DNA from 4 places in the Sinanaerobacter sp. ZZT-01 genome. Region 4 is predicted to be linked to each of the others. Evidence: riboswitches for the same ligand, from Rfam matches in the RefSeq annotation. Region 4 holds a riboswitch; each other region holds the start of a gene.

Region 1 (2,205 bases), 1.4 Mb from region 4:
GTTTCTTCTGCATAAGATGGTTTATTTTCTAAAATAAGTTTTTTCCATTCCTCCCTCTGGAATCCTTTTAATTCATCTTCAATTCCACTGCTGTAAACACTTGCTTCGCCTTCCCAGTAATTTTTAATTCTTTGGTTGATATCCATTGCTGTTCTCCTTATTTTTATTTTTCTCCACAAACCATAAATGGCAGTGTTTTTTTATTAAACTCTAGCGTTAAATCATCCCAAACCAAATCAGAAACATCTAAATAGGTTTTAATATTTCTATATCCGATTTTTTTCATGACGTTAATATCCCATTCCGGTCTTTTTTTATTACTTAAAAAAAGATCCTGATCTATTTTTTCGCCTTCTCCCGTATTGCAGTATAGATGCGTTCCTCTATTGTATTTTTTTATCAAATAGTTCTGATATTCCTGATATTCTTTTTTCAATTTTGGATCAAATCTCCATAGATTCCAATTCGCATCAATGATAAAAATTTTTCCGCTAGGCTTTAGAACCCGATACCATTCCGCATAAGATTTTTCCGGAAACTCCAAGGTCCATAACAAGTTATCACCAATTAAAATATCAAACGAATTGTCTTCAAACAATAAAGATTCTGCATCCATTTGAATAATTCTTGCTGTTCCTCCTGATTTTTGAACGCGATTTTTAGATATGTCCACCATGTTTTTCGAGATATCCACGCCCAGAACATTATGATTTGTTTTTGATAAACCCTGTAATAAAAAGCCGGTTCCGCTTCCCAGCTCTAAAATATCTAATTGGCAGTCAAAGGAATTGTACTCACTTAAAATCACTTGTACCAATTGGCTTATTATTTTTTCATAAGCTTTATCTTCAGGCAGTGTTCCACAATAAAAATAGGCTTCGTTTTCCCAGTAGTTTCTGATCCGCTTTCTCATAATACACCCTCTAATAGCTACAAATAAGGGAATGTCCCATCAAGTAATTTCCGTAAAATAAAAAAAAGACACCTTAATCGAGAGATGTCTAAATTTACGCATTAAAGCAGAAGGCTTTCCATCTCTCGTAAAAAACCTATTATTATAAGCAGGTATTCCGACTTAAACTCCAACGCTCCATGCGGCCTTCCCAAATTTCTTCAGTGGCTAAATCGCATGTCACTCGTTTCCACGGCAGCGAGACTGTTCAGGCTTATCCTGATTCCCTGTGAGAATGCTTTGATTCTCTCTTATAACTCTTATAATTCTTATTTATTTGACAATTTTCATTATAAACTATATAGTTGCTATATAGTCAAGGCTTTTTTGAAAGGATTTCTCATGAGTATTTATTTTTCTACCGGACAAATTTGTGAAATATTCAGCATTCCAAAGCAAACACTGCTCTATTACGATAAAATCGGCTTAATAAAGCCCGATCATATTAATGAAAAAAATTTATACCGCTATTATTCTATTGAACAATTTTCTTATTTATATCTGATTCTCGCTTTAAAAACCAGCGGTATTGAATTGCAGCAAATCAAATCCTATTTAAACAAACATTCGACTGAGCAGACGTTTCAGTTACTAAGTTCACAAATACAGACTTTAGATACGCAGATAAAAAAACTTCAATCTGCACAAAATACATTCGATCAAATTCTGAATCAAATAAAATATGGCTTTTCTTACAATGAAGAAAAACCATATAAATATTGCTATTTTGAAGAAATTTATCTCTATGCTCTAACGATTGATGATTCAGATGTAACAAATGATTTTTCGCTCACTTTTTCAAAATTGATGCATCCGTTTACCGATGATCCAGCTTCGAGAAAATGGCAGTATGGATGGATTGTTTCTTTGAAACCTTCCGGTGAATTTAAAAATAGAGAGCTTTTTTTGGAGCTGGATAAACCAATTGATTCTCCAAACCTCATTATACGCCCCGCCGGAGAATATTTGTCTACCTTCCATAAAGGCTCATACGATACGCTTGCTGATACAAGAGAAAAACTTTTAGAATATGCTTCGGAACATTCTATGACCATCCTTGGCTATCTGTATGAACGACAGCTGATTAATAAATTTATTACAGATGATGAGCATGAGTTTATTACTGAGATTTCCATTGCTGTGGAGTGAATGATTTTCATGTGTTTGGTTCAAGCTCTACTTTCATATTTCCAGACGCATTAAAGGAAATCTCAATCTGATAGTTTTTCATTTTACCATCTAAGAATTCAATT
Region 2 (2,205 bases), 1.5 Mb from region 4:
TCTGGAAGCACAAATTTACTGAAGAAAATGAATCGAAACTATACAAAAGAACAGTATCTGCATTTGATTGAAAAACTTCGTAAAGCAGTTCCGGATATAGCGATTACCACTGATATTATTGTAGGTTTTCCGGGAGAGACAGAAGAAGATTTTTCTGAAACTTTGGATCTAGTGCAAACCGCACAGTTTGATTCTGCTTTTACATTTTTATATTCCATAAGAAAGGGAACACCTGCCGCAAACCTTACGGATCAAATTTCTGAGTCGGTGAAGCACGAGCGCTTTAATCGTCTGGTAGAGTTGATGAATGGGATAACCGCTCAGATTAATAAGAGCTATGAGAAAACCGTGCAAAAAGTATTGGTAGAAGGAACGAGCAAGACCGACAAAACGACTTATACCGGAAGGACGGATTCTTTAAAGATAGTCAATTTTAAAGGAAACAGTGCGTTAATCGGTGAGATCGTAGAAGTGAAAATTACAGAAGGAAAGACGTTTAGTTTGACCGGAGAAGTCATCTCATAAGTGAAATAGATATTTGATTTAAAACTGCTGTGAAATCATACAATGCAATGTTTTTCAGCAGTTTTTATCTGTCCAATGTTTTTTGAGCTTTCAAATCCATATCGAAGAAGGTATGAGAAATTTTATGGATTGTAGAAATTTGTTGACATTTGTTTGAAAATTAGGATATAATGTAAATTATAAAAGTTCCATGAGGATTAATAGGGAAATTGGTGTAAGTCCAATGCGATCCCGTCACTGTAAAAAAGGGTTTCTTCCAAAAACCACTGGATATTTTGTATCCGGGAAGGAGGAAGGAACGATGCTTTTAAGCCAGGAGACCTGCTTTTATGCATATCAGCAATGCCTACGGAGGATGGGTGAGCTCAAAGAAAAAATGACAAGGAATTCTTTGTGTACACTTATTTGTGTACATTTTTTTTTGATTAATATTCTTGATATAGTATGAGATAAGCAATGAGGAGAATGTAAATGAATCTAATTGACCTTACGCAAGCATTAAAATACAGAAACGAAAAAATTCAGGGAGTTGTGGAAATCGCAGAAGCAGGCGTTCAATTACCGATTACCGTTATCTGCGGAAAAGAAGAAGGAAAGACAATTTTAATAACAGGTGGCATTCATAATGCGGAGTATGTTGGAATACAGGCAGCACTTGAGTTGTCTGTTTTTTTAAAACCGAGTCAGATCAGCGGGAATATCATAATACTTCCATTGGTAAATCGAACCGGATTTGAGCATCGCACAAAAAGCTGTGTTTATGAGGATGGGAAAAATCTAAATCGTGAATTTCCCGGGAATAAAGAAGGAACATTGGCAGAAAAAATTTGTTATTACATAGAGAAAGAAGTTTTTTCTCATATCGATTATTATATTGACCTGCATTGTGGGGATTGGCATGAAGAATTAAAGTCCTATGTATATTGCCAGGGAAAAGCCGATGAAGAAACCTGCCGTATTTCCGAGAAGATGGCAAGGCAAGTGAATGTAAAATATATTGTGCAATCTCAGAACGGAAGTGGAGGTGCTTATAACTACGCGGGAAGCTTGGGAATCCCGGGTATTTTGCTTGAAAGAGGAAATCTGGGACTCTGGTCACAGGATGAAGTGAAGGAAGACATCTTGGATGTAAAAAGGATTTTAAGAGCAATGGGCTTTCTTGTGGGCAGTGCATTTGAGAAAACCGATCAAATCCTGATTAAGGAAGCGTTTTATGAAGAGGCAGGAAAAACAGGATGCTGGTACCCTCGGCACCGAGCCGGTGATATCGTTGAAGAAAATGAGGTATTAGGAGAAATCAGAGATTATTTTGGAAATTTACTGGAAAGACATATTGCAAAAGCAAGAAGTGTTATTTTGTATCAAATCGCAAGCTTGTCTGTTTTAGAAAAAGAAACGGTCATTGCTTACGGAAAGCTTTTCGATTAATGATTATAGGCAAGGAGGAGGCATTTTGAGCGGGACAAAATTGAGGAATAGGCTATTTGAGACTATAATCGTTTTATTCGGGATTAGTTTTATTACATTTGGGTTAACCTACCTGGCTCCAGGGGATCCCGTTAGAACCATGTATGCTGTATCTGGGAGTATTCCAAGTGAGGAAATTTTAGAACAAACGAGAGAAAGTATGGGGTTAAACAAACCGTTTTTTATCCAGTACTGGAATTGGCTCGCTGGATG
Region 3 (2,205 bases), 120 kb from region 4:
AAAATTTTTGATTAATTAAATCAGATAATATTGATCTAATTTTTGCTTTCGGTTTTATTTTTCTTTTTTCCAATGGTCCTCTTTTAAATTGGATCACATAAGTTTTCGTATCTTGCTGCAATTCTTCAATGATATTGTCAAAATCCGAACCTATTAATAAGTCAAGGCAAGATAAATAGCAAATTAAAATTTTAGGCTCATCTATAAGCAGTTTATCTATAACTTTTTTTACGTCTTGCAAATGCATCCCCATAGTCAACTTTTTTTCATCTTCTACATACATATAAAAGTTATCTTGTTGATTTTGGCTCTGTGCAGCAAAATAAAGCTGTCTGACACAGGAAGGAGGGCCAACAGCTAAAACGACTGCCCCTGGAATACTCAATAAGTAATTGAGATTACTGATTTCAGACTCTGCCATGCACATTAATTTGATATTATTTCTACTCATAGCCTGTCCTCTTCAATAAGTCTTTGCATTTTCACATACATGAGATTTAGCCCGATTCTATCGATTTCTTCATCTTCAAGAGTTTTTGGTATAGTAGAGCTTTTGTTTTTTAAAAGTTTTTGAGCTAATTGTAAGAATTCATTCCTGGACTCACTTTCAAAATAAGCCTCTATAACAGTTTTTCTTTGACATTCTGCCTTTCTTATTTCATTGCTTTGCTTAATTGCGTGAATAATAGTCGTATTTGTTTTTCTGGCAAAATCATTCATTTGCCTGTTGCTTTCGTCTCCGCTACACCTATTGTGAATCATTCCACAGAGTAACTGTTTATTTGAAGAACAGTTCTGTAATCCTTTCATAATATTATTAGCTGCATATAACGACATCAATTCCGACGAACTGACTATATAAACCTGATCCACAAAATGTTTTCTCATAGGAATAGAGAATCCTCCGCATACCACGTCTCCTAAGACATCGTAAATAATTACATCCCAATTTTCTTCTAAAATTCCAAGCCGTTCTAGCTCATCTGCCATAATAGATATTCCCATTCCTGCGCAACCGGTTCCAGGTTTGGGTCCCCCTGCTTCAATGCATGAAATCCCCTTAAAGCCTGTAAATAAAATATCTTTTCTTTGTACTTGACTCTTCTCCGATAAGACATCTAAAACTGTCGGGATCTTAAATCCAATAAGGTTTCTTGTGGAATCAGCTTTTGGGTCGCATCCTATGTGTAAAACGCGTAATCCCATATCTCCAAATGCCGCTGAAACATTTGAAGCCACCGTAGATTTTCCTATACCCCCTTTCCCATAAAGGGCAATTCTTATGCATCGTTTGTTCATTTTTATATTCCTAACTCTTTCATATATTAATAAAATAAAAAAACCCCATACCTCTCGGATAGGAGTTTCTTATCTCATATTCTTAACATGAATATATATTTAATATATATTCAATATATAGAATTATAAAACAAATCAAAATTAAACTTTCCTAATAATCCGTTAGGTGGTTAATCTAAAGTCATTAAAGTATCCTGGCTTGGACTCTGCGCACGCTGCAACAACTTCCCAGAACTAAATTCCAGTGTTTATGTCTTTTTGCAGTGGCTCCTCCTTACAGTGGCGGTACCGCATCGGACTTTAACCGATTTCCATGTAATAACTTCCTATATTTTTTTTAATTATATCATGAGGTGTGACAAGATACAATCTATCTTTCCATAGATATTTCCTATTGCCCGCCATCAATTTTTTTGATAATATAATTTGCGTATGACTATACTAAAGGAAATAGGAGGGCGCATTTTTATGAGGTTACAATCCATGAAATATATTATAGAAACGTCTAAACATCAATCTTTTTCCGAGGCTTCAAAAGCTTTATTTATTTCTCAGTCAACATTGTCAACAGCTATAAAGTCAGTAGAAGAGAGTTTAGGTATCATTTTATTTCATCGCAATAATAGAGGTGTTACCCTTACATATGACGGAGAAGATTATTTAAAATACGCCAAAGAAATTGTTTATCAGTCTGAGCAATTAGAGCAACGCTATCAATCTAGAAAATACCTTCCTATGAGATTCTCGGTATCAACACAACGACTTCCTTTTGCTGTGAGATCCTTTACAAAATTAACGAGTGACTTAAACTTAGACACTTATGATATTGCTATTAGGGAATGCCCCACTTACTCCGTTATACACGATGTTGCCACTCATAGAAGTGAGCTTGGCATCCTTTCTATT
Region 4 (2,205 bases):
TCAAGAAGGGTGTTTCCGTTTTTAATAAAGCGACTGTCCGTTTGAACGTTAATTCCAAGAGAGCATAATGCCACCGCTACCTGTGTGGTGCTTTCCACATTTTTCGTACCCCAGCTATCATAATCTCCTGTTGCAAGCTGCATCTTTGAAAGACAGCTGACTGCTTCATCCACAACTTGGCGTACCTTTTTCGTCACGGATTTTCCAGATGCCTTATTGCTATATGTATATGCCTTCTCCCTGTTATAATACGGTGCCAGAGACTGTAGTGCCATCGCCGTGATATCCGGATCAGAAGCATTTCCATATAAAGTAAATCCGCCGTCTGAAAGCTGACGGCTTAAAATTTCCTTAATCATAGAGTCTCTGCTGTCACGTGCACCCGCGGGCACAGAATAACGCTTTGAATCCAGTGCTATCAAACCCCATATCCATCCATTGATTCCTTGCTTTCCTAAGGAGGTGGTTTTCCCCCGGTTATACGTTCCGTCAGCAATGAGGTTAATTACATTTCCGTTTGTATCAGTGCCTGCTTTTGTTGGATCTCCGCCAGATGCCAAGATTGCAAGGGAAATTCGATGCCATTCCGTAGCTTTCGCTGCACTCAATTTCGCAGAGGTCTTATAACGATCCTGCACCTTTTCTTTGATAACCGCCAAATATCCTGCATAGTCATCTTTATATCCAAATCTTCCCATTCCGACCTGATACCAATCTCCCGGCGTCGTCCCTGCCAATTCGAGGTATGCATCATTCATGAGATAGCCATCCAGTGTAGAACCGTTATCTAATTTTTTCCAATCTATAATGCCTTGTATGATTTCTTCCAGCTCCGCTGTACTATACGCTTTATGCCCAGCAGCATGCACCCATAGAGGCATCGCCGCAGCCACCATGACCATGCACAGCAGCACAGCCATGATCTGCCTTCCTAGTCCTTTCAATTGATCACCCATTTCTATTAAGCGTATAAAAATTAAAGTTTAATGCTTTTACGTATATCTTCTACCCGTATAGGTTTTCCATCGTGAATAATTACACGTAATTCACCATATTTGATTTCACGAATTAAAGCTAAGAGATTTGCTTCTTCTTTTCTTGTTACACTCAAGTCAACTAAAGGTTGTTCCATCTTTTTTTCTCCTCCTTTTATGTCCATAAAAATATTTTTTACTGCAAAGTTTATTAAACTGTGTATCAATCTTTGGATAATAATTCCTATGATTGAAGCGAATCCGTTTTTTTGATAGTTCCTACAGAATAAAAAAAAACTGTGACATTTCTGCCACAGCCGTATTTCTGCTTAATTTGCGCACTGAAAAAACAGAGCAACCTTTTTTATTTTACTCTTTTTTCCTCCAAAAACCCGTGGAATGCACTTCTATTTTATGTAGGTCTTCTGGCTTACGCTTCTGGAGAAATTAATTCTCCTGCATCTTCACTTCCCTTCCCGGTTTTCCAGTGGTCAATTCAAATGATTTAAAGTAAAGATTCTGCGATTACAGCGGCGGGACCGCGCAGGAATGTAACCTGCTTCCCTCTTAGCTGTCTACGTAATTTTTTATACTACATAAACAGACATAAAATTAATATTAAATTTTACTCTATTCTATCAATCACCTATTTTTTTGTCAAGAAGGATATATTTTTATAATGCATGATCCACTTCAGTCTGCGAAGCATCGAGCTTGGTTAAAATCGTTTTTACTTTCTCTGATACGTTTACATACCCTTTTTCTGCGACCTTTCTCAGAAGTTCTGTTTTATCGGCCACAGTATAAAAATTACTTCCATAAGTACCCATCGCATCGGCTCCTCCAATATCTCTTCCGTAGCCCCAAACTGTGAATTGTACTCGAACCACATCACCGTCTTGCAGATAGGTATCGGCAAATCCTACGTTTGGAAACACATTATTTACTGAATACATCCAGCCTGACATGCTCGTATAGTCAAACTCCCCTAAAGAATCTGCATCTGCTCTTGGTTCCATTTCGGCCTTATCCTTTTCCAGCACTTTCTTTAAGCAGCTTGGGATGTTCGATAAATCCATCGGAGCCTTCCCTTCTATTCCTTTCATATGTGATAAGTAAAACGAGCTGTCTGCGGTTCCCGTATGTTCATACTGCAATCCATTCTCATCCAAAATTCGCAAAAGAGCTTTTGCTGCATTTTCTCCTTCAAAAATTTCCACTTCAGTCGGTG

The links. A riboswitch is a leader RNA that binds a small molecule or an ion and turns the genes downstream of it on or off. The one in region 4 is predicted to bind cobalamin.
Region 1: linked by a shared signal. The riboswitch ahead of U5921_RS13420 (class I SAM-dependent methyltransferase) and the one ahead of U5921_RS06800 (DUF2292 domain-containing protein) in region 4 are both predicted to bind cobalamin.
Region 2: linked by a shared signal. The riboswitch ahead of U5921_RS15625 (M14 family metallopeptidase) and the one ahead of U5921_RS06800 (DUF2292 domain-containing protein) in region 4 are both predicted to bind cobalamin.
Region 3: linked by a shared signal. The riboswitch ahead of U5921_RS06235 (nitrogenase iron protein NifH) and the one ahead of U5921_RS06800 (DUF2292 domain-containing protein) in region 4 are both predicted to bind cobalamin.

Annotation. Positions count from the first base shown of each region.
Region 1 covers NZ_CP141728.1:2,765,204-2,767,408, reverse strand. The annotation lists gene U5921_RS13425 (class I SAM-dependent methyltransferase) at 1-146, opposite strand, end outside; gene U5921_RS13420 (class I SAM-dependent methyltransferase) at 164-913, opposite strand; cobalamin riboswitch at 1,043-1,222, opposite strand; gene U5921_RS13415 (MerR family transcriptional regulator) at 1,295-2,101, shown strand; gene U5921_RS13410 (hypothetical protein) at 2,200-2,205, opposite strand, start outside.
Region 2 covers NZ_CP141728.1:3,233,884-3,236,088, reverse strand. The annotation lists gene miaB (tRNA (N6-isopentenyl adenosine(37)-C2)-methylthiotransferase MiaB) at 1-525, shown strand, start outside; cobalamin riboswitch at 692-869, shown strand; gene U5921_RS15625 (M14 family metallopeptidase) at 997-1,953, shown strand; gene nikB (nickel ABC transporter permease) at 1,979-2,205, shown strand, end outside.
Region 3 covers NZ_CP141728.1:1,279,932-1,282,136, forward strand. The annotation lists gene U5921_RS06230 (hypothetical protein) at 1-451, opposite strand, end outside; gene U5921_RS06235 (nitrogenase iron protein NifH) at 448-1,299, opposite strand; cobalamin riboswitch at 1,468-1,656, opposite strand; gene U5921_RS06240 (LysR family transcriptional regulator) at 1,783-2,205, shown strand, end outside.
Region 4 covers NZ_CP141728.1:1,397,422-1,399,626, reverse strand. The annotation lists gene U5921_RS06805 (prenyltransferase/squalene oxidase repeat-containing protein) at 1-920, opposite strand, end outside; gene U5921_RS06800 (DUF2292 domain-containing protein) at 977-1,132, opposite strand; cobalamin riboswitch at 1,372-1,599, opposite strand; gene U5921_RS06795 (S-layer homology domain-containing protein) at 1,649-2,205, opposite strand, start outside.